3 regions of the Streptomyces sp. NPDC049915 genome follow, and region 3 is predicted to be linked to each of the others. Evidence: riboswitches for the same ligand, from Rfam matches in the RefSeq annotation. Region 3 holds a riboswitch; each other region holds the start of a gene.
What was found. Region 3 has a riboswitch for thiamine pyrophosphate ahead of thiO (glycine oxidase ThiO). Riboswitches for the same ligand answer to the same signal wherever they lie in the genome.

Region 1 (10,140 bases), on a different contig from region 3:
CACGAAGTTGGCCTGGGTCTCGGGCACCGTCCAGCCCTGTGCCCGCAGCGCGTCGACCACCCTGGTGCGCTCGCACACCAGCGAGCCGACCCGGCCGAGGAGCTCGTCCTCCGCCTGCAGCGAGGCGATCGCCGCCTCCTGGGCCAGCTGGCTCACGCCGAACGGCACCGCCGTCTTGCGCAGCGCCGCCGCGACCGGCTCATGGGCGATCGCGAAACCGACCCGCAGCCCGGCGAGGCCGTATGCCTTGGAGAAGGTGCGCAGCACGCAGACGTTCGGCCGCTCCCGGTAGATCTCCACGCCGTCGGGCACCTCGGGGTCGCGGATGAACTCCCGGTACGCCTCGTCCAGCACCACCAGCACGTCGCTGGGCACCCGGTCCAGGAAGCGCTCCAGCTCGGCCCGCCGCACCACCGTGCCGGTGGGGTTGTTCGGGTTGCAGACGAAGATCAGCCGGGTCCGGTCGGTGATCGCGTCCGCCATGGCGTCCAGGTCGTGCACATCGCCCTCGGTCAGCGGCACCTGCACCGAACGCGCCCCGCTGATCTGCGTGATGATCGGGTACGCCTCGAAGGAGCGCCACGCGTAGATCACCTCGTCGCCGGGGCCGGAGGTCGCCTGGATCAGCTGCTGGGCCACACCCACCGAGCCGGTGCCGGTCGCCACATGGGAGAGCGGGACACCGAAGCGCTCGGACAGCTCGCTCATCAGGCCCGTGCAGGCCATGTCCGGGTAACGGTTGAAGTTGCAGGCGGCGGCGGTGACACGCTCCATCACGCCGGGAAGCGGCGGATAGGGGTTCTCGTTGGAGGACAGCTTGTAGGCCACCGGGCCGTCCGCCGCGGCGGGCTTGCCCGGCTTGTAGGTGGGAATACCCTCCAGCTCGGCGCGCAGCTTCGGGCTCGTCTCGCTCACCGCAGTCCTCCTCGCGACAGCCGGCGGCCCGTCACCGCCGCCAGCTTCCAATACTGCTCACCTTATGAGGATTGGGCCGCGCTGCGTACCGGTCTGCAGGACCTCGTGCGCCACGGGCCACGGGAGCGCCGCCCCCCAGGTCCCAGGGGCATCACGGGCAACAACACAGGAAGACGCACGAAGGGTCCGGCGCGGGCGTACGAGGTGGGGGCGCGCCGCACATATATCTATGCGCCGGTAGCTCACGCCGTGGCGCGCATCCCTCGTCAAGGTGAGTTGAGACCTCTTCGAAACATCGGGTGCTTGACAGGCCTATCCGCGCCGATGCGTCACGTCTTGCTGGAAAAACGGTCAACTTCCTTGTTTTCTTAGGCACTTGACCCTCTGCTGCCATGCAGAAACGTGCCTGTCAACGCGTGCATATGCGTCCGCACTACCCCACGTCATGAGCCCTACTATCACCTCGCCATGACAGCAGCAGGGAAGCACCAGGTGAGCCGCGCGGAAACCTCACGCCGAGGAAGCCGGCCGGGTCGGGCGGGCATCAGAGACGTGGCCGCCGCCGCCGGAGTCTCCATCACGACCGTCTCCGACGCCCTGAACGGCAAGGGCCGCCTCCCGGACGCGACCCGGCGCCACGTCCGCGAGGTCGCCGACCGGCTGGGATACCGGCCTTCCGCCGCCGCCCGCACCCTCCGTACCGGCAAGTCGGGCCTCATCGGTCTGACCGTGACGACGTACGGGGATGAACCTTTCACCTTCACCGAGTTCGCCTACTTCGCCGAGATGGCCCGCGCCGCCACCTCCGCCGCGCTCGCCCGCGGTTACGCGCTGGTCATCCTGCCCGCGACCTCCCGCCACGACGTGTGGTCCAACGTGGCCCTGGACGGCACCGTCGTCATCGACCCCTCCGACCAGGACCCCGTGGTCACGGAACTGGTCCGGCAGGGTTTACCGGTGGTGTCCGACGGCCGCCCCGTCGACTCCCTGCCCGTCACCGCCTGGGTCGACAACGATCACGAGGCCGCCGTCCTCAACATCCTCGATCATCTCGCCGACGCCGGCGCCCGCCGCATCGGCCTGCTGACCGGGACCACGACCGACACGTACACCCACCTGTCGACCACCGCCTACCTGCGCTGGTGTGAGCGGGTCGGACAGGATCCGGTCTACGAGGCCTACCCGGCGCACGACCCGTGCGCGGGCGCAGTCGCCGCCGACCGGCTCCTCGCCCGGCCCGACCGCCCCGACGCCGTCTACGGCCTCTTCGACCCCAACGGCACCGATCTGCTCGCCGCCGCCCGCCGTTACGGGCTGCGCGTGCCCGAGGACCTGCTGCTGGTGTGCTGCAGCGAGTCCACCGTGTACGCCAGTACCGAACCACCCATCACGACCCTGTCGCTCAAACCCCGCCGTATCGGCACGGCCGTGGTGCAGTTGCTCATCGACGCCATCGAGGGCGTGGAGTCCGACCAGCCGGTCGAGCAGGTGATACCGACCGAGCTGATCATCCGCACGTCCTCCCAGCGCCGCCAGCAGCGCACGACGGTCAGCCCGCCGCGCACCCCGGAGGGTGACGGGTAGCACCGGAGACCGGATGCGCCTCGTACGGGTGGTCCACCGCGCCCCCGACAGGGATGGTGGCGCGGCGCGTGCGCCGGAGGGGGAACCCGGTGGACGCAGGGGTGGCGACGAAGGCGTATCGCCCCCGCGGCGTCGTCACGTCGGAGGGGCTCAGGTGGGAAAGCCCTTCCCAAACGGGGCGAAAAGCCGCAGTGAACAGGAGTCTTGTTCCGATTCACCACCCCTGGGTCATCACACGGCACGATCCGCATTCCTATGATGGGCCCACGACACCGCGGGCCGCTGCGACCAGGCAGTCCGAAGCGGTGCAGATGCGGCGCGATGGTGGAGGGGTCGATGACTCAGGGGGCCGGTCAGGGACCCGAGGTGGAGCGGACGGCGACGTTGCGCGACTTCCGCGTGCCCGCGTACGTCCATGAGACCGGTCCGTTCGGCCACGGTGCCCACCCCGGCGAGGGCGTACCGCCCGTCGAGGACCCGCTGCAGGCGCCCGAGGGCTACACGCCCACCGAGCGCGATCTGCCGGTCATCAACCGCGGGGACACCGTGCAGGTGACCGTCGACCCGGCCGTCGCGCCCGTCCCGGCCGCGGCGCAGCCCGCCCCCGGCCCCCTCTTCGTCGTGGGCGACGTGCACGGCTATCTGGACGAGCTGATCGCCGCCCTGCAGGAGAAGGGGCTGATCGACGCGGCGGGCCAGTGGTGCGCGGGCACCGCCCGGTTGTGGTTCCTCGGCGACTTCACCGACCGCGGACCCGACGGCATCGGGGTCATCGACCTGGTCATGCGCCTGTCCGCGGAGGCCGCGGCGGCCGGCGGCTACTGCAAGGCCCTGATGGGCAACCACGAACTGCTGCTGCTCGGCGCCAAGCGGTTCGGCGACACGCCCGTCAACTCCGGCGCGGGCACCGCCACCTTCCAGGCGGCCTGGCTGCTCAACGGCGGCCAGAAGACCGACATGGACCGCCTCCTGGACCACCACCTGCAGTGGATGGCCCGCCTGGACGCCGTGGAGGAGGTCGACGGCTATCTGCTCGTGCACTCCGACACCACCGCCTACCTCGACTACGGCGACTCGATCGAGGCGGTCAACGACACCGTCCGCGAGACGCTGACCCGAAACGACGCGGACGAGTGCTGGGACATGTTCCGCAAGTTCACCAAGCGCTTCTCCTTCCGCGACGAGGGCGGCGCCGACGCCGTGCGCTCGCTGCTCGATACGTACGGCGGCACCCGCATCGTTCACGGCCACAGCCCGATCCCGTACCTGCTGGGCGATGTCGGCTCCGAGGAGGGCGAGGACAGCGCCGGCCCGCTCGTCGAGGGCCCGCACGTCTATGCCGACGGACTCGCCATCGCCATGGACGGCGGCGTGACGATGGCAGGAAAACTGCTGGTCCAGGAACTCCCGCTGGGCGGCTGAGCGTTCCCACGCGCCACCCTTCGGACCGTTCTGACCCACGGCCGGCACCCGGCCCGGATCAGCTCAACACACCGGGCCCCTCGGCAATTTGTCGAAACCCCCTGTCACCTCGAGCCGTCGCCGCTCTACCATCGCCTTATCCGTAGCAGGCTCCCCTCCGTTTCTGCCCGACGGCTCGTCGCCATGCGAGCCCCAAGCCCTACGGAGCATCGGGGGATGCACATGAACAGCGTTCCGCAGCACCTGCTGAGCGAGGACCGTCAGGACTACGAACGGATCCTCGATGAGGCGCTGCGCTCCGCAGCACACCGTCCGGAACTGTCCGCCGTCGGCCAACGGCTCACCCTCGAACAGCTGCGCGCCATGGCGCTCAGCGCCATCTCCCTCATCACCGCCTCCGCCGCCGCCGAGTACCAGCACTACGTCAAGGTCCGCGAGGAGCTGCGCCGTCCGGCCCCGGCCGCCGCCCCGACAGCCGAGCGCCCCTCCGCATCCTCCGACGCCGGCAGCGCCCCGATGGGGCTCGCCGCCACCATGGGTGAGATGGCCGAGAGCACCGGCGCGGGCGCCGTCGCCGTGGTCGCCGTCCTCGCACCCGTCCTCGCCGGCACCGCCGCCGCGATATTCCTGCTCGTGGGCTACGTCCTGAAGATGCTCGACCCCGAGCCGGCCTTCGCCCGGACCATGCTGACCGCCGGATGGGTCTTCGGCGCGCTGACGGCGGCCGCGATCCTCGTCGCCACGGTCGGACTGCTGCTCACGGCCCTGCGCAACCGTCCCTCGCTCGACCTCGGCGCCCACGGCGAACCTCCCCAGGAGCTGACCCAGGCGCGCGACGCCTGGCATGAAGCCCTGCTGGAACGCGGGATCGTGCCGTTCCTGCGCGACGCCCTGGCCGATCCCGGAACGACGCCGGCCCACCCCGTCTCCCCGTCGGTGCCGTCCAGCCGCATGCCACGCCTGGGTTATGACCGGCCGGGATTCACCAGCCCCGACGACGGCCCCGCCGCCGGCCCGCGCCCGAGCTTCACGAGCCCCGACTTCAGCAGCCCCGATTTCGGCGGGCCGGAGCACCAGCCGGAGTGAACCGCCGGTGCGCGCCCCGCACCGTCCATCAACAGGACGGTCCGAGCGAGTGATCGGTGTCCTTGTCCTCGGGACTTCTCGAGCCGACCCGGCGCAGGCACGTCCGGGTCCCTGAAGTGCCCTACGCCCAGGGGACTCTCGGCTCAGGCCATACGACTGATCACCTACGGCCACTGATCAGCACGTCACCCAACGACTGGAGCCGGATGAGCGGTACTCCGTGCACGCCAGACACGGAGTACCGCCCGCGGCCCGCGTCAGTCCGCGATCGGCAGATACACGCGGTTGCCCGCCGCCGCGAACTCCCGCGACTTCTCCGCCATCCCGGCCTCGATCTCGGCCTTGCTGCCGCCGTGCTCACGGCGGATGTCCTGCGAGATCTTCATCGAGCAGAACTTCGGCCCGCACATCGAGCAGAAGTGTGCCGTCTTGGCCGGTTCGGCCGGCAGGGTCTCGTCGTGGAACTCCCGCGCCGTGTCCGGGTCCAGGGCGAGGTTGAACTGGTCCTCCCACCGGAACTCGAACCGGGCGTCGGACAACGCGTCGTCCCACTCCTGCGCACCCGGGTGCCCCTTGGCGAGATCGGCCGCGTGAGCGGCGATCTTGTAGGTGATGACGCCGGTCTTGACGTCGTCCCGGTTGGGCAGGCCCAGGTGCTCCTTGGGCGTGACGTAGCAGAGCATCGCCGTGCCCCACCAGGCGATCATCGCGGCGCCGATGCCGGAGGTGATGTGGTCGTACGCCGGCGCGACGTCCGTGGTCAGCGGGCCGAGCGTATAGAACGGAGCTTCATCGCAGATCTCCTGCTGAAGGTCGATGTTCTCCTTGATCTTGTGCATCGGGACGTGTCCCGGGCCCTCGATCATGGTCTGTACGTTGAAACGCTTGGCGATCGTGTTGAGTTCCCCGAGCGTGCGGAGCTCCGCGAACTGCGCCTCGTCGTTGGCGTCCGCGATGGAGCCGGGCCTGAGGCCGTCACCGAGGGAGTACGTCACGTCGTAGGCGGCGAGGATCTCGCACAGCTCCTCGAAGTGCTCGTACAGGAACGATTCCTTGTGATGGGCGAGGCACCACGCGGCCATGATCGAGCCGCCGCGCGAGACGATGCCCGTCTTGCGGTTGGCGGTGAGCGGCACATACGCCAGGCGCACGCCCGCGTGGACCGTCATGTAGTCCACGCCCTGCTCGGCCTGCTCGATGACCGTGTCCTTGTAGATCTCCCAGGTCAGTTCCTCGGCCCTGCCGTCGACCTTCTCCAGTGCCTGGTAGAGCGGCACCGTGCCGATGGGGACGGGGGAGTTGCGCAGCACCCACTCACGGGTGGTGTGGATGTTGCGGCCCGTGGAGAGGTCCATGACCGTGTCGGCGCCCCAACGGGTCGCCCACGTCATCTTCTCGACCTCCTCCTCGATGGAGGAAGTCACCGCGGAGTTGCCGATGTTGGCGTTGACCTTCACCAGGAACCGCTTGCCGATGATCATCGGCTCGATCTCCGGATGGTTGACGTTGGCCGGCAGTACGGCGCGGCCCGCCGCGATCTCCTCGCGGACCACCTCGGGCGAGACGTTCTCCCGCAGGGCCACGAACTCCATCTCGGGCGTGATCTCACCCCGGCGGGCGTACGCGAGCTGGGTGACCGCCTGGCCGTCACGGCCGCGACGAGGCTGGCGCGGACGTCCGGGGAAGACCGCGTCGAGGTTGCGCAGGCCTCCGCGCGGCGAGGTGTGCTTGACCCCGTCGTCCTCGGGACGGACGGGGCGGCCCGCGTACTCCTCGGTGTCGCCACGGGCGATGATCCAGTTCTCCCGCAGCGGTGACAGGCCCCTGCGCACATCGGTGTCGACGAGCGGATCGGTATACGGGCCGGATGTGTCGTACAGCGTGACCGACTTCCCGTTGGTGAGGTGCACCTGACGGACCGGCACCCGCAGGTCGGGGCGCGAACCCTCGACGTATGCCTTGTGCCAGCCGATGGACTTCCCGGCCTCCTGAGCCGTCTCGCTCTGAACGGAGGCAGGCGTGCGTGCGTCCTTGTTGGTCATGAGACCTACTCCCTACGCCGGCATTACCCGGTAACAGGTTCGGCGGTCGACGCAGCGGTCACCGTCTGCCGACATTTCGCGCGGAACACCGTGTGTCCCACGTGAAACATCGCAAAGACGGAGGTCAGCGCCCTCTCAGCCCGGTGCTCCGAGCTCCCGCGTGTGCAAAGGTGCCTCCACGCTAGCGTCAATTCGGGCGCGGTGAACAGGGGGCCCCTGTCGTTCTTGCGATGATCGGTCGGTGACCACCACACACCAGCCCCCGTATCCGCCGTCCGAGCCGCCCCGCGGCCAGGGCACGACAGGCCACGGCCAGGACGTCGAGGACGGGCATGCGCAGGGGCACGCATCAGGGTCCGGGCACGGGCATCGGCGCGCGCCCGGTGGCGGCCACGGTCACGGTGCCACCCATGCCACGGGAGGCGGGCACGGTGCCCAGCACTCTGCGGGAGGCGGGCATGGGCACAGTCACAGTCACGGGCCCGCTGCTCCTGTCTCCCGGCATCTGCGCAAGGTCATCGCGGCGATCCTCATCCCGTTCGCCGTAGCGGTGGTCGTGGGTCTTGGCGTGCTGTGGCCCGGGGGTGCCCCGTCCCACCAGCGCACCGGTGTCGGCTTCGACCGGCAGACCCAGCAGGCCACGGTCACCCAGGTGGTCGAGGTGAGCTGCAAGGCGGTCAACGCCTCCGGTGGCACGCCGACCGGCGACACATCCACCGCGGAGGGCTCCTCGGCCCAGCAACAGGCGTCCGCCGCCTGCAAGAAGGCCACCGTCCGGGTCGACTCGGGCAAGGACACGGGCCGGACGTTCACCGAGATCGTGCAGCCGGACCAGACGCGGCAGCTGCACCAGGGCGAGAAGGTCGTGGTCGCCTACGAGCCCTCGGCGCCGAGGGACCTGCAGTACTCGGTCACGGACGTCGACCGGCGCTTCCCGATGGCCCTGCTGGCCGGCATCTTCGCGCTCGCCGTCATCGTCGTCGGGCGGCTGCGCGGGGTGATGGCGCTCGTCGCGCTGGCCATCAGCTTCATGGTGCTGAACTTCTTCATCCTGCCGGCGGTCCTGCAGGGCCAGAACCCGTTGGTCGTCGCCGTCGTGGGCTCCAGTGCGATCATGCTCATCGCCCTGTATCTGTGCCACGGGCTGTCGGCCCGGACGTCCGTGGCGGTGCTCGGCACCCTGATCTCCCTGCTGCTGATCGGCGTCCTCGGTTCGCTGTTCATTGGCTGGGCCGCGCTGACCGGCAACACGGACGACAACACCGGCCTGATCCACGGCCTGTACCCGTCCATCGACATGAGCGGTCTGCTGCTCGCCGGCGTCATCATCGGATCGCTGGGCGTGCTCGACGACGTGACGGTCACCCAGACCTCCGCCGTCTGGGAGCTGCACGAGGCCAACCCGTCGATGGGCTGGCGCGGGCTGTACCGGGCGGGCATCCGGATCGGCCGCGACCACATCGCGTCGGTCGTCAACACCCTGGTCCTCGCCTACGCCGGTGCCGCGTTGCCGTTGCTGCTGCTCTTCTCCATCGCACAGAGCAGCGTGGGCACCGTCGCCAACAGTGAGCTGGTCGCGGAGGAGATCGTGCGCACACTGGTGGGATCGATCGGCCTGGTCGCCTCGGTACCGGTCACCACGGCGCTCGCGGCCCTGGTGGTGGCCGCCGACCGTCCGGGTCCGGCACCGGCCGGCCAGGACCTCGGCGGTGGCACCGCCACCGGCTCGATCCCGGTGCCCGCGGGGCGCGGCGGCCGGGGACGGCGCCGCAAGCACTGAGACACCGGCCGGCACCTTCGCCGTACCGGCCGAACGACTGCAGAAGCGTTCCTGCACATCCCCGCCCAGCAGTGGTGAACCGTTACGCCATCGGTGACGTGACGTATCAGCCCGCGCTCTGCTCCTCCGCGAGGATGCGGTCGAGCGCCTCCTCCAGATGGGCATCGAAATCGGCGAGCGCGCCCTCCTGGCCGAGCGGCACCAGCTTGTCGGTGCGGTCCAGGAACGCCACGATCGGTGGCGCCGACGAACGGAACAGCGCCTGGTCGCAACCGACCTGGAGCCGGATCAGCACCTCGCCCAGCGTGTCGGCTTCGACCGGTGCGATACGGACATCGCCCTCCCCGCACGGCCGCCCCACCCCGTCGAGCAGCAGCTCACGGCCGAACGCCCAGGTCACCGGCGCGTCCCCGGGAAGGTGGAAAGTCAGCCGTACGGCGTAGGGATCACAGGCCTCGTAGCGCAGTTCCACCGGGATGCGGAACGAGAGCTCCTCGGAGACGAGAAAGCTCATCATGACCTCTGCCTGTACTGCCTGCACGGACTCGCGCATTCGCCTACCCCGTCACTTGCCGTCGACTGGCTGGGAATGAACCCCTTGACACTGGAGGCATCTTGCTGAACGTGCACGTGAGATCACAAGGAGTGAGTTTTCAGATACTGATAGACAGGGCCAGCGAGCCCAGCAGGCGCCCGATCTCGTCCTGCAGCTTCCGCGCCGCGGGCAGCAGCCGATCGGCCTGGTGCGCGGGCAGCGAGATGGCCATCGTCGCGGCCGTGGTGCCCACCGTGATCGGCACCGCCGCACACACCGTGCCCAGGGCGTACTCCTGCCGCTCGATCACCGGCTCCATCCGCCGCAGCCGCTCCAGCCGCCGCAGCAGGGCATGGTTGTCACACACCGTGTACGGGGTGATGGCCTGCGCCGGGTAGCGCGCGAGGTGGTCGCGGCGGGCGCCCTCGTCCAACTGGGAGAGCAGGCACTGCCCGATGGCGTGGGCGTGTCCCGTCTCACGGAAGTCGGCCCACTCCTCGACCGCCGGGTTGCCGGGCGTGTCCGAAACGCACATGACCTCGATCTCGCCCTCGCGGTACATGGCGTAATACACCGGCACACCGATCGAATCGCGCCACTGTGCGAGTGTGTCCACGATCGTGCTGCGACGTTTCTGCTCCGCTCCGCTGCTGCCCAGCCGTTCGGCTGACTCACCGAGGAAGAACAGGCCCTTCTCCCGGCAGAGATAGCCCTCGTGCACCAGAGTGCGCAGCAGGTGGTAGGCGGTGGGCAGGGCGAGGCCGGTCTCCCGGGCC
Region 2 (10,140 bases), on a different contig from region 3:
GGACCGGGCCGACACCATCGCGGCACTGCTCCGGCTGGGCGCCCCGACCATGATGCTGCGCTCGGCCGCGGCCCTGCGCGCGGCCGCCCTGCTGGCCGTCTTCGGCCCGCTGACGCTGCTGGTGGCGGAACTGGCCGCGCTGCCCCTCGCCCGCTGAGCACACCGGGGCGAAAAAGTGTCCCCGGCCACCGATGAGTTCCGTGGTGTCCGGGCGTCTACCCCCTCGACGACACCGCGCCACCAACGGAAGAGGCCCCATGTCCCAGCAGATGATCTTCGTGAACCTGCCCGTGAACGACCTCGAGGCCTCGAAGAAGTTCTTCACCGGCCTCGGCTACACGATCAACCCCCAGTTCAGCGACGAGAAGGCCGCGTCGGTCGTCATCAGCGACACGATCGTGGTGATGCTGCTGACGAAGCCCTTCTACGCGACCTTCACCGACAAGGGGATCGCCGACACGAAGACGACCAGCGAGGTGCTGATCTGCCTGAGCGCCGAGAGCCGCGACAAGGTCGACGAGCTGGTCGACCGGGCGATCGAGATCGGCGGCACCGCGACCGGCAAGACGCAGGACATGGGCTTCATGTACGGCCGTGCCTTCGACGACCTCGACGGCCACACCTGGGAGATCATGTGGATGGACCCGGCGGCCGTACAGGGCTGACGGACCCCCTTGCCTAGCATGGGCGGGTGCACCCGACACCCGCCCAGCCGTACGACGGCTCCCATGACCGTGAGATCGAGTCCCTCGCCCGGTTCGACGAGGTGGTCGCCCGGCGCGGCACTCTCGCCGGGTTCCGGGTCCAGGCAGTGGACCTGACGGGCCGTACGGACGTGCTGCTGTCCGTGGAAACCGCCGGCGCCGTCTTCCTCGGCTGCCCGATGACCCCCGAGGCAGCCGCCCGCGTCCGGGCGTCCGACGCCCTGGTCTTCCCGCCCGTCCCCGGCCTGCCCTTCGACCCCTACCGGGGATTCGTCTACTCCGCCGAGGAACTCTTCGCCGGCCTCGACCGCGGCTACGAGGCCACCCCGGACGCGCTCGCCTACGCCTGGTTCCAGCAGACGAAGGCCGACGGCGACATATTCGCCTCCATGCTGCGTTCGATCCACGACGACGCAATCTCCGACGCCCTCGACGAAGTCCTCGCCGGCGCCCGGGTCGTGGGGGTGATGGGCGGCCACGCGATGGCGCGCGGCAGCCGGGAGTACGCCGGTGCCGCGCGCCTGGGCCGCGTCCTGGCCCACAACGGCCTCACCGTGGCGACGGGCGGCGGCCCCGGCGCTATGGAGGCGGCGAACCTGGGCGCGTACACGGCGCCCTTCGGCGACGACATGCTGACCGCGGCCCTCGAACTCCTCGCCCCGGTACCGTCGTTCAGGCCCTCGGTCACCGACTGGGCGCGGGCCGCGTTCGAGGTGCGTACCCGCTGGCCGCGCGGCGGCACGTCGATCGGCATCCCGACGTGGTTCTACGGCCACGAGCCGCCGAACGCGTTCGCCACGCACATCGCCAAGTACTTCGCCAACGCCACCCGTGAGGACGGCCTGCTGGCCCGCTGCACCGCGGGTGTGGTGTTCCTGCCGGGTGCGGCCGGCACCGTACAGGAGATCTTCGACAACGCGACGCCGAACTACTACGGGTCCCGTGGCGAGGCGACGCCGATGGTGCTGGTGGACCGGGCGCACTGGACGGAGCGGCTGCCCGCCTGGCCGCTGCTGCAGTCGCTCGCACGGGACCGCTCGATGGCGTCCCGGATCGCGCTGGTCGACCGGATCGAGGAGGCGCCGGAGGCGTTGAAACATCTGTCCGGTTAATAAGAGGGCAAAGGCAAGGTCCTTGGCGGGCATATGCGTTGACACTTCTTATGGAACGCTTATAAACCTGTGAGCCTCATGGGGGCTATGGTGCCGGGCGGTTGCGATCGCATCCCCTCGGCGCCGCAACTCCCCTTCAACCCCCCGCAGTTGCATCCCGTAAGGACAAACGTGTCCATATCCCGCCGTACTGCCGCCCGTTCCGTGCGCGCCCTCGGGGTCGCCTCCGCCGCGGCGGCGCTCGCGCTCACAGTCGCCGGCAACGCGCTCGCCTGCGACATCAGCGAATTCTCCGCCAAGGCCGCGTGCGAGGGTGACAAGGGTGTCATCACCGTCACCGATGTCGATGCCTCCGGCACCCCGGCCCTCGTCTCCGTCTTCCTGGAGAACAAGGGCAGCGACGACCACAAGGTCGGCGAGCAGACCGTCACCGGCTCGTCCCAGGGTGTGACCATCACCTTCGCCGAGGACTGGAAGCCGAACGCCATCTACCGCGTCCATGTCCTGGCCGGCGACACGAAGCACCCGATCGTGGACAAGGACATCACGCCGAACCTCACCACGCCGCCCACCGCCTGCAAGAAGGACACCCCGACGACGCCTCCGGCCCCGCCGGCCAGCCCGGCGCCGAAGCCGTCGGCGTCCGCTCCGGCCGAGGACACGCCGAGCCCGTCGGCTCCGGCGAGCACCGCCCCCGCGGGCACCGTGAGCAACGCCCCGTCCCCGGCGGTCGGTGACTCCAACCTCGCCGAGACCGGTGCGAACTCCAACACCGGTCTGATCGCCGGCATCGCGGGCGCCCTGGTCGTGGTCGGCGGCGGCGCCGTCTTCCTCGGCATGCGCCGCCGCGGGGCCAAGGACAACGGCTGACCCCACGCACGCACGACGGCCCGTCCCCAAAAGATCGGGGACGGGCCGTTCGCCTGCCCGGCGGCGGTGCCGGAAGCGTCCCTCAGCCGAGGACGACGACCTCCGCCCCGTCGAAGGCGACGCCCACCTCGGCGCCGACCTCTGGGGCTTCGCGCAGCGCGCAGGCGGCCTCCAGACGGGGCGCGTCCTCGGGCTGGAGACGGACGGCGACATGGGTGCCGCGGAAGGTGCGGGCGGTGACGGTGCAGCGCAGGCCCTGCGCCACCTCGGTCAGCCGGACCCCGGCCGGGCGGACCAGCAGGTCGCGCGGCCCCTGCGGGGAGCCGTCGGGCACCGGCAGCTTGCCCCAGGGAGTGTCGGCCGCCTCGCCGACGACGGTCCCCGGCACCACGTTGTCGAAGCCGAGGAAGCGGGCGACGAACGCGTCCGCCGGATGCTGCCACACCTCGAGGGGTGTGCCGGACTGGGCGATGCGCCCGTCCCGCATCACCACGACCCGGTCGGCGAGCGCGAACGCCTCACCCTGGTCGTGGGTGACGGCGAGCACGGTGGTGCCCAACCGGCCGAACAGCTCCCGCAGTTCGACGACCAGGCGCTCGCGCAGCGAACGGTCCAGCTGACCGAGCGGTTCGTCCAGCATCAGCAGCCGGGGGCGCGGAGCGAGCGCCCGGGCGAGCGCGACCCGCTGCTGCTCACCCCCGGACAGCGCGGCCACGGCCCGCCGCCCGGCGCCGGGCAGACCGACCAGCTCCAGCAACTCCCCGACGCGCTCGCCCTGTTCGCCCTTGCCGGTGCCGTGCATACGCAGCCCGAAGGCGACGTTCCCGGCGACGTCGCGCTGCGGGAAGAGCTGGTGGTCCTGGAACATCAGCCCCACGCCCCGCTTGTGCGCGGGCACCTTCGCCTGGTCGTGGCCGTCCAGCAGGATCCGGCCCGCGTCCAGCGGCTGGAGGCCGGCGACCGCCCGCAGCAGCGTGGACTTGCCGCTGCCGCTGGGGCCGAGCACGCACACCACCTCGTGCACGGCGACATCGAGATCGACGGCGTCGAGGACGCTCCGCTCGCCGAAGCGGACGGTCGCGGCGTCGAGGCTGAGCAGCATCTAGAACTCCCCCGTCCGGTCAGGCACCCGCAGGCTCTCCAGGACGAGCAGCGCCACGGCACACACCACCATCAGAATCGTCGACAGGGCCATCGCCTGCCCGTAGTTGAGGTCACCGGGCCGCGCCAGCAGCCGGGCCACGGCCACCGGCAGCGTCGGGGTGTCGGCCCGCGCGATGAAGACGGTCGCCCCGAACTCGCCCAGCGACACGGCGAAGGCGAACCCGGCGGCGATCAGCAGGGCCCGCCGCACCATCGGCAGATCGACCTCCCGCCACACCCGCCACGGTGAGGCCCCGAGCACGGTCGCCGCCTCCCGCAGCCGTGCGTCGACCGCGCGCAGCACGGGCAGCATGGTCCGGATGACGAAGGGAACGCCGACGAGCGCCTGCGCGAGCGGCACCAGGATCCAGGAGCTGCGCAGGTCCAGCGGCGGTTTGTCGAGGGTGATCAGGAAGCCGAAGCCGACGGTCACCGCGGACACGCCGAGCGGCAGCATCAGCAGCGCGTCGAATCCGCGCACCAGACGTCCGGCGTCCCGGCGGGTCAGCGCGGCGGCGGCGAGCGCGCCGATCAGCAGCGCGATCGCGGTGGCGGCGACGGCGTACTGCAGCGAGTTGCCGATGGCCTCGATCGGCGGGACGAGGAAGGTGTTGCCGTCCTGGCTGGTCAGCGCCCGGTAGTAGCCGAGGCCGCCGTCCAGGGAGCGCTGCACCAGCACCGCGGGCGGCAGCACGAGCAGCACGGCGATGGTGAGCAGCACCCCGCCGAGCAGCGCCCACTGCCCGGCGCCGCGCGGCCGGCGTGCCGTCGTCGCCGCGTCCACCAGTTTCAGGGCGCTCTCCCGGTGCCGTACCGTCCGGGCGTGCACGGCGAGGATCGCGCCGACCGCGATGAACTGGACCACCGTCAGCACGGCGGCGGTGGACAGGTCGAAGACGTCGGCGGTCTGCCGGTAGATCTCCACCTCCAGGGTGGAGAAGCCGGGGCCGCCGAGGATCTGGACGATGCCGAAGGAGGTGAAGCAGAACAGGAACACCATCAGCGCGGCCGCCGCGACCGCCGGCGCGAGCGCGGGCAGGGTGACCGTGCGCCAGGCGGTGAAGCGGGACGCGCCGAGCATCCGCGCCGCGTCCTCCTGGCGCGGGTCGAGCTGCGCCCACAGACCGCCGACGGTCCGCACGACGACGGCGTAGTTGAAGAAGACGTGGGCGAGCAGGATCGCCCACACGGTGGTGTCCAGCCGTACGCCCCACAGCTGGTCGAGCAGGCCGCCGCGGCCGACCAGCGCGAGGAAGGCGGTGCCGACGACGACGGTCGGCAGCACGAACGGCACCGTCACCACCGCCCGCAGCAGCCGCTTGCCGGGGAAGTCGAAGCGGGCGAAGACATAGGCGCCGGGCAGGCCGAGCAGCAGGGTGAGCCCGGCGGAGACCAGCGCCTGCCAGGTGGTGAACCACAGCACGTGCCGGATGTCGGACTGCCCGAGGACGTCGGTGAGCCGCCCGAACTGCCAGGCGCCGTCGACCTTGAGCCCGCGGGCGACGATCGCGGCCACGGGGTAGGCGAAGAACACGGCGAAGAACGCGACGGGCAGGGCCATCAGGCCGAGCCGCGCCGCGCTCCCCGCGCGGTCCGGGCGCCGGGCTACTTCAGTACGAGTGAGGTCCACTGCTTGACCCACTGGTCGCGGTGGTCGGCGATCTTGGCCGGCGCCAGGGTCTCGGGGTCCTTGGCCGCGGGGCCGTACTGGGTGAACTCGGCGGGCACCTTGGCGCCGTCGAGCACCGGGTAGACGAACATGTTCAGCGGCATGTCCTGCTGGAACTCCTTGGAGACCAGGAAGTCGATCAGCGCCTTGCCGCCCTTGGTGTTCTTCGCGTTGCTGAGCAGCCCGGCGAACTCGATCTGCCGGAAGCAGGTGCCGGCCGCGACGCCGGTCGGCGCGGTCTTCGGCTGCGGCTTGGCGAAGACGACCTCGGCGGGCGGCGAGGAGGCGTACGAGACGACCAGCGGCCGGTCGCCGTGCGCCTTCTTGCCGCCGGACGAGCCGGAGAACTCCTGGTCGTAGGCCTGCTCCCAGCCGTCGACCACCTTCACGCCGTTGGCCTTGAGCTTCTTCCAGTAGTCCTGCCAGCCGGCGTCGCCGTACTTGGCGGCGGTGCCGAGCAGGAAGCCGAGGCCGGGCGAGGAGGTGGACGCGTTCTCGGTGACGAGGAGGTTCTTGTACTCCGGCTTGACCAGGTCGTCGAAGGAAGCCGGCGGGGTCAGCTTGTGGTCGGCGAAGTACTTCTTGTCGTAGTTGACGCAGATGTCGCCGAAGTCGATCGGGGTGACCCGGTGCTTGCCCTGGTCCAGCTGGTACCGGGCACCGATGGCGCCGAGCCCCTTGGCCTCGTACGGCTGGAAGAGGCCGTTGTCCAGGGCGCGGGAGAGCAGGGTGTTGTCGACGCCGAAGAAGACGTCGCCCTGCGGGTTGTCCTTGGTGAGGATGGCCTTGTTGACGGCCTGCCCGGCGTCGCCGCCGGGGAGGACCTTGACCTTGTACCCGGACTGCTTCTCGAAGTCCGCGAGGACGTTCTTGGACACGGCCCACGAGTCGTGGCTGACGAGCGTGACGGTCTTGGACTCGGCGGCGCTCTTCTCACTGCCGCCCGACCCGCACGCGGACAGCGTGACGAGGCCGAGGCCGACCACCACGACCGTGGCCCTCTTGGTGATGCTCACTGACATTCCTCCTGGAGTGACCAGGAAGAGACGCGGCCCTGCCCGGGACGCCTCAGGGTGTCCCGGGCAGGGCGCAACAGCTCGAGTGATGACCGATCTCCCTACCCAGAATGACCTGGGCGAGGTTCAGAGGGTCTGCGGCCGGTGCCGCACTCTCAGCGCTGTGGCGCTCCCCTGTCGGAAAGATGTTCCGGCTATGAAGTTGTCGTTACGACAGTCAGATTACCGCTCGGTGGCGGCGAGCTGACCACATGCCCCGTCGATCTCCTGCCCACGGGTGTCCCGGATCGTCACCGGTACACCATGGGCGGCGATGGCCTCGACGAACGCCTTCTCGTCCTCGGGCCGGGAGGCGGTCCACTTGGACCCCGGCGTCGGGTTGAGCGGAATGAGATTGACGTGCACGGGCTTGCCCTTGAGCAGCCGCCCCAGCCGGTCCCCGCGCCACGCCTGATCGTTGATGTCCCGGATCAGCGCGTACTCGATGGACAGCCGCCGCCCGCTCTTCTCGACGTACTCGAACCCGGCGTCGAGCACCTCGCGCACCTTCCACCGCGTGTTCACGGGGACGAGGGTGTCGCGCAGCTCGTCGTCCGGGGCGTGCAGCGAGATCGCCAGCCGGCATTTGAAGCCCTCGTCGGCGAACCGGTGGATGGCGGGCACGAGGCCGACGGTCGACACGGTGATGCCGCGCTGGGACAGCCCGAGGCCGTCGGGCGCGGGATCGGTGAGCGCGCGAATGGCCCCGACGACCCGCTTGTAGTTGGCGAGCGGCTCGCCCATGCCCATGAAGACGATGTTGGACAGCCGGGAGGCACCACCGGGGATCTCCCCGTCCCGAAGCGCCCGCATGCCCTCGACGATCTGATGCACGATCTCGGCGGTGGACAGATTGCGATCCAGCCCGGCCTGCCCGGTCGCACAGAACGGGCAGTTCATGCCGCACCCGGCCTGCGAGCTGATGCACATGGTGACGCGGTCCGGATACCGCATCAGCACGGACTCGACGAGCGTCCCGTCGAACAGCCGCCACAGCGTCTTGCGCGTGGTCCCCTCGTCGGTCGACAGATGCCGCACGACGGTCATCAGCTCGGGGAACAACGCCTCCCGCAGCCTGTCACGCGCCCCGGCGGGGATGTCGGTCCACTGCTCCGGCTCGTGCGCGTACCGCGCGAAGTAGTGCTGCGACAGCTGCTTGGCGCGAAACGGCTTCTCCCCGATCTCGGCCATGACCGCCTTGCGCTCGGCAGGCGAAAGATCGGCAAGATGCCGCGGCGGCGTCTTGGCTCCGCGCGGCGCGACAAAAGTAAGTTCTCCGGGCTTGGGCATGGTGGTACCAGTGTCGCAGATCAACTCCGGCAGCCCAGGCCGGAGCGGGGTGGGGGCGGTCACCTGTGGGTGTCGCCTGTCAGCGTTGGTGGGCCTCGGACGGCCCAGGGACGGCCCAGGGCGCTCGGCTATCGCCAACACTGCTGTGTGAGGCGGACGCCATGGGCTTCGAGTGCAGGCAGGTCACAGGGCGGCACTCGACGCGAACGCGAACGCCGGGATCGACGGTCTGTGCGCCGCACTCGCCATCCTCGCCTTCGCCGCTCTCCTCGCGATGTTCTTCACGTCACGGATCCCCAAGACCCAGCTTCGTTCGACGGAGCCATAGCAGTGTGCGCAAGTCGCGCGCCATCGGAAAGGCTCGTCTCGCCGTGCACGATCACGTGCTCGGGAGGTTGACCGCGTCTCGCTCGTATGGCCCGGCTGGGGGTGCCGCTCCGTCGTGCAGCTGCGGCAATGGGGGCAGGTAACCGCCCAGGAGTCCCGGAGCATCCATGACCAGCCCCCACGAGCCGTCCGAATTCGGTGCAGCCGAGAAGAACACTGGTGACGCGGCGCCGAGCGGGCACAAGGGCGACTCGCCGGCTGCTCGGATCGCCAGGAACACCGCCTCGGCGGTGCTCATCGTCCTCACCTGCATCCTCGTACCGATCGCGCTGCTCACCGTGTGGGTGCACGACATCGCGCTGGACACCGACCGGTACGTGGCGACGGTCGCCCCGCTGGCCTCGGACCCCGCGATCGAGGATGCGGCGATCAAGCGCATCACCCATGCCGCCGACGTGCGGGTCGACGGCAAAAAGGCGGCCTCGGACATCGCCGCCTGGCTCCAGGCGCAGGGCTTGCCGCCGAAGGCCGCACAGGCCGTGAAGGGGCTCGGCCCCCAGCTCGACTCCGCGGTCGACGCCACCGTTCAGAAGGTGGCCACGCGCTTCGTGCGGAGCAACCGCTTCGAGCGAATCTGGACGACCGCCAACCGACAGGCCCACGCCGGAGTCGTCCACGCGCTGACCGGCCAAGGCCGCGGAGCCATCGGCGTGAACGGCGGAACCGTCACCCTGGACGTCGGCCAAGCCGTCGACCAGGTCAAACAGGCGCTCATCGACGCCGGACTGGCCCCGGCCTCCAAGATCCCCGATGTCAACAAGCAGATGGTGCTCTTCCAGTCCGACCAACTCGACAAGATCCGCAAGGGCGCCCATCTGCTGGACACGATCGGGAACTGGTTCCCCGTGATCGTCATGCTGATCGGCGCCGCCGGGGTGCTGCTTGCCCACCGGCGACGGCGAGCCCTGATCCGTACCACTCTCGGCGCGGCCTTCGCCTGCCTGATCATCGCCATCGTCCTGGTCATCGCCCGCCGCTACTACCTGGACCATCTCCCGCCCCAGGTTCAGTCGAAGGCCGCCGCCGCGGCCGTCTTCGATAGGCTGCTGCACTTCCTTCGGGTCAGCCTCCGCACGGCGATCGTGCTCGGTGTGGTCATTGCATTGGGCGCCTATCTGATCGGTCCCGGTCGGCTGCCGCGCGCGGTCCGCGGCACATCCGAGCGCGCCGCGGACTCTGCGGCTCACTGGGCGTACGCCCATCAGGTCCGCACCGGCCGAGCGGGAACCTGGGCCCAGGCCCACCGCCGTTGGATCGCCCTGGCCGCGCTGCTGATCGTGGCCTTGGTCTTCGCACTCTGGAACCACCCGACAGTTCTGACGATCCTGCTGCTCGTCCTCGTCCTCTTGGCCCTGCTCGCGGTGCTCGCGCTCCTCGCCGCCTCCGGGCGCGCCACCAAAGACGCCGAAAAGCTTGCGCCACCGCGCCCCTAGATGCGAACTACAGGCACGGGGGTTGCTGAGGTCTCCTGGGCTGGCCGCAAGGCTGCTCAGGGCTGTGAATGGTCGCCTGCGGTCAGTGCGGTTGCTGTACTTCGCTGCTGTACCGCAACAAGCCATCCGCTGTGGAACGCCACTGGCATGTGGTCACGATCTCGGCACATCTGGGACCACACCTCTTATTCGTTGCCAAGATCGCTCTATGTCAGAGGATCAGATCGGCAAGGGCGCCAGAGAGATAGAACGCCCAACGCGCAGATGGATGCCCTATCTCGCCAGCGGGCTCGTGGGCGTGGTCGTGGGGGCAGGTGCTGTTGGGCTTGCATGGGGCCTGAGCGGAGACGACGATGGGCCCTCGGGCCCCCAGTTTACGGCGACTGGCACGGTCACGGTTTTTGACTCGTGGGTCAACGCCCAGGAGGACGAGGGCTGCGTCGGCACGGATGACTTCGCAGATCTGCGGCCTGGCAG
Region 3 (10,140 bases):
CGGGTGGTGCCGCCCGCGCCGTAGGTGACGGAGACGAAGTCGGGGGCCATGGCCTCGACCCTGCGCAGGGCGTTCCACAGGTTCCGCTCGCCGGCCGGCGTCTTGGGCGCGTAGAACTCGAACGAGTACGTCGTCTTGCCGGTGGCGAGGATGTCGCGCACGGTACGGGCGCGATCAGTCCTGGTGGATGCGGTTCCTAGGGCCATACGGGCAGGTTAGCCAGGGGTGGACGATCCCCCAACCGAAAGTGGGAGATTTGCCGGAATTGCCGGGCTGTTGTCCACCCCTTGGACATTCATGAGACGCGGGCGGGTGAGCTGCGGGCACCGGTGGGTCCGCGACGGCCGCCTCCGCGCTCAGAGCCGGCGCAGCCGCTTGGCGAACTCCGCCGCCGCGGCACCCGGGTCCTGCGCCTCGGTGATCGCCCGGACGACGACGACACGGCGGGCGCCCGCCTCGAGCACCTCGTCGAGGTTGCCGAGGTCGATGCCGCCGATGGCGAACCAGGGGCGGTCGGTGCCGAGCGCGGCGGTGTGCCGGACCAGGTCGAGGCCGGGGGCGTGCCGTCCCGGCTTGGTGGGGGTCGGCCAGCACGGGCCGGTGCAGAAGTAGTCCACGCCTTCCTGGACGGCGGCGGCCTTCGCCTCCGCCTCGGCGTGGGTGGAGCGGCCGATCAGCACGTCGTCGCCGAGGATCGCACGGGCCGCCGGAACCGGGAGGTCGCCCTGCCCGAGGTGCAGGACGTCGGCCCGGGCCGCGTGGGCGACGTCGGCGCGGTCGTTGACCGAGAGGAGCTTGCCGTGGCGGGCGCAGGCGTCGGCGAAGACGCTCAGGTGCTCCAGCTCCTCGGCGGCCTCCATGCCCTTGTCGCGCAGCTGCACGATGTCGACGCCGCCGGCGAGGACCGCGTCGAGGAACTCGGGCAGGTCGCCCTGGCGCCTGCGGGCGTCGGTGCACAGGTACAGCCGGGCGTCGGCGAGGTGGGCACGAGCGGTGGCGGCGGTGGTCATATGGGTCCCCCCGGGGGTGGGTGCGGTGTGCCGGATCGTAGGAGCCGCGGCGTGCGGGCTGCGGCGGCGCGCTCCGCGGACCGGCCCACGGACGCACCCCAGGAACGTATCCCGCGAACCGTCACGACCGGGAGCCCGGCCCCGGCCGGGGGCGCGACACGCGCCCGGCTCACGGCTCACGGCTGGAGCGGCCTTCTGCCTTCTCGCAGGCCCGGGCCGCGACGCGCGCGCCAAATCCCCACGGCAGCCCACGCAGCCCACACCAGGCGGGCCGCAGCCGTCGGGCCACGGAGCCGAAGAGTTCCGCGGACGCGCGGCGCCGCGGACGCAAAGCGCCGTGACGGCGGGCGCCGCGGCCCGGGCGGCGTGTCCGAGGCCGTGCGCGGCCCCGGCCGTGGCCACCCGGACCACGGCCCCTGTGTCGGCGGTGTTCAGTGCGGGTGCGTCAGACGGCGAGCGCCTGGGCGCGGCGCTTCACCTCCGTGCCGCGATTCTCGCTCAGCGCCTGCGCGGGCGTGCCGGGCAGGCTCGGGTCCGGCGTGAAGAGCCACTCCAGCATCTCCTCGTCCGTGAACCCGTCGTCCCGCAGGAGCGTCAGGGTGCCGGTCAGGCCCTTGACGACCTTGTCCCCGTCGATGAAGGCGGCGGGGACGTGCAGTGCGCGGTTCTCACCGCGGCGTACGGCGATGAGCTGGCCCTCCTTGACCAGCTGCCGGACACGCGTCACCTCGACGCCGAGCATCTCGGCGATGTCGGGAAGGGTGAGCCAGGCGGGGACGAGAGCATCGATCTTTGCGTCAATCTCGGTCACGGAACCAAGCGTAGGCGCTCCACCGACCCTGCCGCGATGCCAGGGCCGCGACGTGGCGTGGTCGACCGCGGTCACGTCATGGCTGGTCGAGCACCGTCAAGCCGCCGCGGTCGCGGCCTTCAAGGGGCGTGCCGGGTCCGCCAGCAGCTCCGGATCCATGGCCGTGCCCGCCTCGATCAGCCGCCGCCCCTGGGCCAGGTCGCGGGGGCGGCCCACCGCCAGCAGGGCGATGAGCCGGCCCTCCCGCAGCCAGCACACCGTCCAGGCCGGGCCGGAGGTGTCACCGCGCCACACGGTGCGGTCGGCCGCGGTGTGATGGCCGGCGTACTGGACGAAGCGGCCGAACTGCTCGGACCAGAAGTACGGCACCGGGTCGTACTCCGCGAGAGTGTCGCCGACGATGTTCGCGGCGACCGTGCGAGGCCCCTGGAGGGCGTTGTCCCAGTGGTGGACGAGCAGGCGTTCGCCGTAGCGGGCGGAGGGGAAGGAGGCGCAGTCGCCGACCGCGTACACGTCCGGCAGCGACGTGCGCAGCTGCGCGTCGGCCACCACCTCGCCCCGCGGTCCCAGCTCGACGCCGGAGCCGGCCAGCCAGCCGGTGGCGGGCCGTGCGCCGATGCCGACGACGACCGCGCCGGCGGGCAGCCGGGTGCCGTCGTCGAGGACCACCACGCCCGGCTCGACGCCCGCCACGCGCGCGTGCGTGCGCAACGCGACACCGGCGTCGGCGTACCACTCGGTCATCGGCGCGGCGACCTCGGCGGGCAGCGCCCCGGCGAGCGGGCGGTCGGCGGCCTCCACGACGGTGACCGCGCAGCCCGCCTCGCGCGCGGCCGTGGCGAACTCGGCGCCGATCCAGCCCGCGCCGACGACGACGATGTCGTGCTGCCGGGCGAGCACCGGGCGCAGCCGCTCGGCGTCGTCCAGGGTGCGCAGCAGGTGCACCCCGGGCACGCCCTCGGCGCCGGGCAGGGTGATCGGTTCGGCGCCGGTGGCGAGCACGAGGACGTCGTAGCCGACCGGGCCGGCCTCGGTGTCCAGTTCGTGGTCGGCGGGGCGCACGCCCAGCACCTCGCAGCCGAGGCGCAGCTCGATGCCCAGCGCCTCGAAGTCCACGTCGAAGGCGGAGCCCTCGGCCGTGCCGAGCAGGACGGCCTTGGACAGCGGCGGCCGGTCGTAGGGCTGGTGGGGTTCGGCGCCGATCAGCGTGACGCTGCCGGTGAAGCCCTGGTCGCGCAGGGCCACCGCGGTCTGCACCCCGGCCATGCCCGCGCCCGCGACGACCACGCGCCGCGCCGGCGCCGCCGCCGAGGTGTCCCGTTGCCGCGTCTGCTCGCTCACCTGATCACCATAGACACCTGACACATCGTCAGTCAGCGGTCCTGTGCCGTGACCTGCTCCACACGCGCGGGCAGCTCCTCCACCACGCTGGTGCCGCTGCCCTCCTGGGACTCCCACTCCCAGGTCTCCTCCAGCCGCAGCCGCCCGTCCGGCAGCTCAACGACCGTGGACACGCAGTGCCCGCCGGAGGTCGTCCCGTCCTGCTTGAGCTGCACGTACCGGAAGTCCAGCCGGTCCCCCTGCCGGGTGCCCACGAGATGCCCGCGCACCACGTCGCCGCCGGTGTACTCGGCCCAGATCTCGCCGCCGCGCTCGTGGTACGTGAAGCGGGTGCGCGTGCCCACCTGACCGGGCGCCTGATCGGTGACGGGGGCGAGGACGAGACCGTCGAGGGACCGGGTCATGACGGAAGGCTCCCTTACAGACACACAGCGGCACGGGCTAGGGTGGCCACCGTAAAGCACTCGCGGGAGCCCGGACGCACCGGGCTGAGAGGGAGGCTGGGACGGCCTCCGACCGTACGAACCTGATCCGGGTCATGCCGGCGAAGGGAGGGGCTGGACGCCCATGTCGCCTACGCGTACGTCAGACGTCCTCGTCATCGGGGGCGGGATCATCGGGCTGGTCACGGCCTGGCGGGCCGCGCAGAGGGGGTTCGCCACCGCGGTCGTGGACCCCGAGCCCGGCGGCGGAGCCGCGCAGGTGGCGGCCGGGATGCTGGCCGCCGTCACGGAACTGCACTACGGCGAGCAGACCCTGCTCGGCCTCAACCTGGCCTCGGCGCGCCGCTATCCGGACTTCGCGGCCGAACTCACCGAGGCCACCGGCCACGACCTCGGCTACCGCCGCAGCGGGACGCTCGCCGTCGCCCTGGACGCCGACGACCGCGCCCACCTCAAGGAACTGCACGCCCTGCAGCGGCAGTCGGGCCTTGCGTCGGAGTGGCTGTCGGGCCGGGACTGCCGGCGCCTGGAGCCGATGCTCGCGCCGGGCGTGCGCGGTGGGCTGCGGGTCGACGGCGACCACCAGGTGGACCCGCGACGGCTCGCGGCCGCGCTGGTCACCGCCTGCGAGCGGGCCGGGGTGGTGTTCCACCGGACCCGGGCCGAGCGGCTCACGGTCGCGCGGGAGCGCGCGGGAGGCGTCGTCACGAGCGAGGGCGAGGAGCTGGGCGCGGGACAGGTCGTGCTCGCCGCCGGCAGCCTGAGCGGGCGCCTCGCGGGCGTGCCGGAGGCCGTGCTGCCGCCGGTGCGGCCGGTGAAGGGGCAGGTCCTCAGGCTGACCATGCCGAACCACCGGACGCCGTTTTTGAGCCGGACCGTGCGCGCCGTGGTGCGCGGCGGCGCGCTGTATCTGGTGCCCCGCGAGAACGGTGAGCTGGTCGTCGGCGCGACCAGCGAGGAGATGGGCTGGGACACGACCGTCACCGCGGGCGGCGTCTACGAGCTGCTGCGCGACGCGCACGAGCTGGTGCCCGGCATCACCGAGCTGCCGCTGACGGAGACCCGGGCCGGACTGCGCCCCGGCTCCCCCGACAACGCGCCGCTGCTCGGCCCGACCGCGCTGGACGGGCTGCTGCTGGCCACCGGCCACCACCGCAACGGCGTCCTGCTCACCCCGGTCACCGGGGACGTGCTGGCCCACGCCCTGGTCACCGGCGAGCTGCCGGAGGAGGCCCGCCCCTTCACCCCGAAGCGCTTTTCTCACGCCGCCGCGCAGCAGCCCGCACGCACCCTCACGGAGCAGCCCGCATGAACATCTCGGTCAACGGCGAGCCCCGCCGTGTCGAGCCCGGCACGGCTCTCGACGCCGTCGTGCAGTCCCTGACCGCTGCCCCCTCCGGGGTGGCCGCCGCCCTCAACGAGACCGTCGTCCCGCGCACCCGGTGGTCCACGACGGCCCTCGCCGACGGTGACCGCGTCGAGGTCCTGACCGCCGTCCAGGGAGGCTGAACCATGGCTGACGACCCCCTCGTCCTCGGCGGTACGCCGTTCACCTCCCGTCTGATCATGGGCACCGGCGGTGCGCCCAGCCTGGAGGTGCTCGAGCGGGCGCTGGTCGCCTCCGGCACCGAGCTGACGACCGTCGCGATGCGGCGGGTCAACCCCGAGGTGCACGGCTCGGTGCTGTCGGTGCTGGACCGTCTGGGCATCCGGGTGCTGCCGAACACCGCCGGCTGCTTCACCGCCGGGGAGGCGGTGCTCACGGCCCGGCTGGCGCGGGAGGCGCTGGGCACGGACCTGGTCAAGCTGGAAGTGATCGCCGACGAGCGCACGCTGCTGCCGGACCCGATCGAGCTGCTGGACGCGGCGGAGACGCTGGTCGACGACGGGTTCACGGTGCTGCCGTACACCAACGACGACCCGGTGCTCGCGCGGAAGCTTCAGGACGTCGGCTGTGCGGCGATCATGCCGCTGGGCTCGCCCATCGGTTCCGGTCTCGGTATCCGCAATCCGCACAACTTCCAGCTGATCGTCGAGGACGCGCGCGTGCCGGTGATCCTGGACGCGGGGGCGGGCACGGCGTCGGACGTGGCGATGGCGATGGAGCTGGGGTGCGCGGGTGTGATGCTCGCCTCGGCGGTGACCCGGGCGCAGGAGCCGGTGGTGATGGCGGAGGCCATGCGCCACGCGGTGGAGGCGGGACGGCTGGCGTACCGGGCGGGGCGGATTCCCAAGCGGCACTTCGCCGAGGCGTCCTCACCCACGGAGGGCGTCGCCCGGCTGGACCCGGAGCGGCCGGCTTTCTGAAGCCCGCGGCCCGTGCGTCATACCGGTGCGCGCGACACGTCACAGGTCGGCTGCAGTCACCCCCCTGGCTGGGTGAAAGGGCTGGGGTGCCGGTGACGGCTCGTACACTCGCCTGCGTGGATACGACCCTCTCGGACCCCCTCGTCGGGCAGGTGCTCGACGGCCGGTATCGCGTCGACGCGCGGATCGCGGCCGGCGGGATGGCCACGGTCTACCGGGCCCTGGACACCCGTCTGGACCGCGTGCTCGCGCTGAAGGTGATGCACCCGGCGCTCGCGGCCGACGCCACGTTCGTCGAGCGCTTCATCCGGGAGGCGAAGTCCGTCGCCAGGCTGGCCCACCCCAACGTGGTCCAGGTCTTCGACCAGGGCGCCGACGGCCGGTACGTCTATCTGGCGATGGAGTACATCGCCGGCTGCACCCTGCGCGACGTACTGCGCGAGCGCGGGGCGCTGCAGCCGCGTGCCGCCCTGGACATCCTGGAGCCGGTGCTGGCCGCTCTGGGCTCCGCGCACCGGGCCGGGTTCGTGCACCGGGACATGAAGCCGGAGAACGTCCTGATAGGGGACGACGGCCGGGTCAAGGTCGCCGACTTCGGGCTGGTGCGCTCGGTGGACACCGTCACCAGCACCACCGGTGAGGTGCTCGGCACCGTCTCCTATCTGGCGCCGGAGCAGATCGAGCAGGGCACGGCCGACCCGCGCGTGGACGTGTACGCGTGTGGTGTCGTGCTCTACGAGATGCTCACCGGAGGGAAGCCGCACGACGGCGACTCCCCGGCCGCCGTGCTCTACAAGCATCTGCACGAGGACGTCCCGGCGCCCTCCACGCTGGTGCCGGGGCTGCCGTACGCCCTGGACGGGCTGGTGGCGGCGGCCACCGCCCGCGCGCCCGAGGCGCGGCCGCACGACGCGGTGGCCCTGCTGGCGCTGGCGCGCGAGGCGCGGGCCGGCCTGAGCGAGGAACAGCTGGACGCGGTGCCGCCGCAGGCGCTGGCCGCGGACCACGACAACGCCGACGACCGCACGAGCGTGATCCCGCGCGCGCTGACCGTGCCCCGCCCGCTGCCGGTCAACGAGGACGACGAGGGCGACGCGGCCGCGCTGAATCGCACCAGCCGCTTGCAGACCCCGCCGCCGGCTCCCCCGCGGCCGGGGCCCTCGCGCTCCCGCCGGCGGCTGATCACCCTGATCGCCGCCGTGCTGCTGGTGTTCGGTGTCGGCGCGGGCGTCTGGTACATCAACTCCGGGCAGTTCACCAAGGTGCCGCCGCTGCTGGCGCAGTCCGAGGCGCAGGCGAAGCAGCGGCTGGAGCGGGCCGGTCTGGAGGCCGGCAAGGTGACCTACGCCTACAGCGACACGGTCGCGCGGGGCAAGGTCATCAGCACCGACCCGGATCCGGGTGCCCGCATCCGCGACCACGACGCGGTGAAGCTGACCGTCTCCAAGGGCCCGGAGACCGTGAAGGTGCCCGATCTGCAGGGCTACAAGCTGGACAAGGCCCGGTCCGTGCTGAGGGACAGCGGGCTGGAGCCGGGCATGATCAACCGGGAGTTCAGCGACGAGGTGACGCGGGGCTCGGTGATCGGCACCGATCCGGAGGCGGGCACCGAGCGGCATGCGGGCTCGGCGGTCGCGCTCACCGTCAGCAAGGGCAGCGCGGTCGACATCCCGGACGTCACCGGCTCCGACCTGGCGGACGCCCGCTCCGAGCTGGAGGACGCCGGCCTGAAGGTGAAGGTCGCCCCGGAGCGGGTGAACTCCGAGCTCGACGCCGGACAGGTCGCCGCGCAGTCGCCGGACTCCGGTGGCCAGGCCGCCGAGGGCGACACGGTGACGCTGACCCTGTCCAAGGGGCCGCAGATGATCGAGGTCCCTGACGTGGTGGGCGACAGCGTCGACGACGCCAAGCAGGCCCTGAAGGACGCCGGGTTCCAGGTCAAGGAGGACCGCGGGCTGCTCGGGCTGTTCGGCGACACGGTGAAGAAGCAGTCCGTGAAGGGCGGCCAGAAGGCGCCGCAGGGATCGACGATCACGATCACCATCCGGTGAGGTCGGTCACGCGCCCGGCGGTGACCGAGGCCACCGCGGCCGCGTGACCGGGCACGCCCGGGCGCATGGCAGGCTGAACGGGTGACACCTCGATCCCCCTTGCGCAATCCCGTCGGCTCGCACGTCCCGGTGGCCGGCGGTCTGCACTCCGTCGGTCTGTCGTACGCCCGTGACCTGGGCGCCGAGACCGTGCAGGTCTTCGTCGCCAACCCGCGCGGCTGGGCCACGCCCGCCGGCAATCCGCGGCAGGACGAGGCGTTCCGCGCGGCGTGCGAGGCTCAGTCGATCCCGGCGTACGTGCACGCGCCGTATCTGATCAACTTCGGCTCCCACACGGAGGCGACGGTCGAGAGGTCGGTGGAGTCACTGCGGCACTCCCTGCGGCGGGGGCGTGAGATCGGGGCGCTCGGCGTGGTCGTGCACACCGGCAGCGCGACCGGCGGCCGGCACCGGGAGGTGGCGCTGAAGCAGGTGCGCGCGCACCTGCTGCCGCTGCTGGAGGAGCTGACCCACGACGACGACCCGTTGCTGCTGCTGGAGTCCACGGCCGGGCAGGGTGCCTCGCTGTGCTCACGGACCTGGGACTTCGGGCCGTACTTCGACGCGCTGGACCGTCACCCGAAGCTGGGCGTGTGCCTGGACACCTGCCACATCTTCGCGGCCGGGCACGACCTGACGGGGCCGGACGGCGCGCACCAGACGCTGGACCTGCTGGTCGACACGGTCGGTGAGGGGCGGCTGAAGCTGATCCACGCCAACGACTCCAAGGACGTGGTGGGCGCGCACAAGGACCGGCACGCGAACATCGGCGCCGGTCACATCGGCGAGGACGCGTTCAGCGCCCTGCTCACGCATCCCGCGACCGACGGCGTGCCGCTGGTCATCGAGACGCCCGGCGGCAAGGAGGGGCACGCGGCGGACGTGGAGCGGCTCAAGAAACTCCGGGATTCGTAAAGCGTTGAGGAATACCCCAGGGGGGTATACGGTTCCTGTCATCGCAGGAGCCGTTACCTGACGTTGGGGGCAGTCATGCAGCACGAGGCGCACACCGACCACGCGCACCACCACACCGACCACGGCGGGCACACCGACCACGCGGACCACGCGGACCACGGCCACGCCGGTCACCACCGCGCCCCCTCCGCCAGTTGGGCCATGGCCGCGCAGGCCACCCTGCACTGCCTCACCGGGTGCGCCATCGGCGAGGTGCTGGGCATGGTGATCGGCACCTGGCTGGGCTGGGGCAACGTGGCCACGATGGTGCTGGCGATCGCGCTGGCCTTCGTCTTCGGCTACTCCCTCACGCTGCGCGGCGTGCTGAAGGCCGGCGTGGACTTCCGTACCGCGTTCCGGGTGGCGCTGGCCGCGGACACCCTGTCGATCGCCGTGATGGAGCTGATCGACAACGGTGTGATCGCGCTGTGGCCGGCCGCGATGGACGCCCACCTGGACGACCTGTTGTTCTGGGGAGCGCTGGCGATCTCGCTGGCCCTGGCGTTCGTCGTGACGACCCCGGTGAACAAGTGGATGATCGGCCGCGGCAAGGGCCACGCGGTGGTGCACCAGTACCACCACTGACCGGCGCGACACCGCCAGGACTCAGAGCTCGGGGCCGTCCCCGGGCTCTTCCTGGTAGGAGTAGCGCTGTTCCTTCCAGGGGTCGCCGACGTTGTGATAGCCGCGCTCCTCCCAGAAGCCGCGGCGGTCGGCGGTCATGTACTCCACGCCGCGCACCCACTTGGGGCCCTTCCAGGCGTACAGATGGGGCACGACCAGGCGGAGCGGGAACCCGTGCTCGGCGGTCAGCAGCTCGCCGTCCTTGTGGGTGGCGAAGAGCGTGCGCTCGGCGGCGAAGTCGGCGAGGCGCAGATTGGAGCTGAAGCCGTACTCCGCCCACACCATCACATGGGTGACCTCGGGCGCGGGCGGCGCGATGTCCAGGATGACCCGGGCGGGGATGCCGCCCCACTCCGCGCCCATCATGCTGAACTTCGTCACGCAGTGCAGATCGGCGACGACCGTGGTGTACGGCAGAGCCGTGAACTCCTCGTGGGTCCAGCAGTGCTTCGCGCCGTCGGCGGTGGCGCCGAACACCCGGAACTCCCAGCGTTCGGGCCGGAACTTGGGCACCGGCCCGTAGTGCGTGACCGGCCAGCCCTTCTGCACTCGCTGTCCCG

Region 1: another riboswitch for thiamine pyrophosphate. It lies ahead of thiC (phosphomethylpyrimidine synthase ThiC); the one in region 3 lies ahead of thiO (glycine oxidase ThiO).
Region 2: another riboswitch for thiamine pyrophosphate. It lies ahead of AB0J12_RS24725 (thiamine ABC transporter substrate-binding protein); the one in region 3 lies ahead of thiO (glycine oxidase ThiO).

What each region holds. Positions count from the first base shown of each region.
Region 1 is NZ_JBFAMH010000009.1:247,220-257,359, reverse strand. It holds gene hisC (histidinol-phosphate transaminase) at 1-915, opposite strand, end outside; gene AB0J12_RS18580 (LacI family DNA-binding transcriptional regulator) at 1,384-2,499, shown strand; gene AB0J12_RS18575 (metallophosphoesterase) at 2,821-3,921, shown strand; gene AB0J12_RS18570 (hypothetical protein) at 4,138-5,007, shown strand; gene thiC (phosphomethylpyrimidine synthase ThiC) at 5,265-7,049, opposite strand; TPP riboswitch at 7,042-7,219, opposite strand; gene AB0J12_RS18560 (YibE/F family protein) at 7,291-8,829, shown strand; gene AB0J12_RS18555 (SsgA family sporulation/cell division regulator) at 8,936-9,382, opposite strand; gene AB0J12_RS18550 (IclR family transcriptional regulator C-terminal domain-containing protein) at 9,483-10,140, opposite strand, start outside.
Region 2 is NZ_JBFAMH010000015.1:82,607-92,746, forward strand. It holds gene AB0J12_RS24695 (hypothetical protein) at 1-157, shown strand, start outside; gene AB0J12_RS24700 (VOC family protein) at 258-665, shown strand; gene AB0J12_RS24705 (Rossmann fold nucleotide-binding protein) at 692-1,816, shown strand; gene AB0J12_RS24710 (LAETG motif-containing sortase-dependent surface protein) at 1,988-2,686, shown strand; gene AB0J12_RS24715 (ABC transporter ATP-binding protein) at 2,769-3,788, opposite strand; gene AB0J12_RS24720 (iron ABC transporter permease) at 3,789-5,390, opposite strand; gene AB0J12_RS24725 (thiamine ABC transporter substrate-binding protein) at 5,435-6,520, opposite strand; TPP riboswitch at 6,595-6,700, opposite strand; gene rlmN (23S rRNA (adenine(2503)-C(2))-methyltransferase RlmN) at 6,737-7,843, opposite strand; gene AB0J12_RS24735 (hypothetical protein) at 8,338-9,663, shown strand.
Region 3 is NZ_JBFAMH010000019.1:55,640-65,779, reverse strand. It holds gene metF (methylenetetrahydrofolate reductase [NAD(P)H]) at 1-206, opposite strand, end outside; gene thiE (thiamine phosphate synthase) at 357-1,010, opposite strand; gene AB0J12_RS27670 (Rv2175c family DNA-binding protein) at 1,456-1,821, opposite strand; gene AB0J12_RS27665 (FAD-dependent oxidoreductase) at 1,918-3,162, opposite strand; gene AB0J12_RS27660 (hypothetical protein) at 3,195-3,566, opposite strand; TPP riboswitch at 3,619-3,732, shown strand; gene thiO (glycine oxidase ThiO) at 3,730-4,917, shown strand; gene thiS (sulfur carrier protein ThiS) at 4,914-5,114, shown strand; gene AB0J12_RS27645 (thiazole synthase) at 5,118-5,912, shown strand; gene pknB (Stk1 family PASTA domain-containing Ser/Thr kinase) at 6,029-7,963, shown strand; gene AB0J12_RS27635 (deoxyribonuclease IV) at 8,045-8,917, shown strand; gene AB0J12_RS27630 (DUF4396 domain-containing protein) at 8,993-9,541, shown strand; gene AB0J12_RS27625 (sulfite oxidase-like oxidoreductase) at 9,563-10,140, opposite strand, start outside.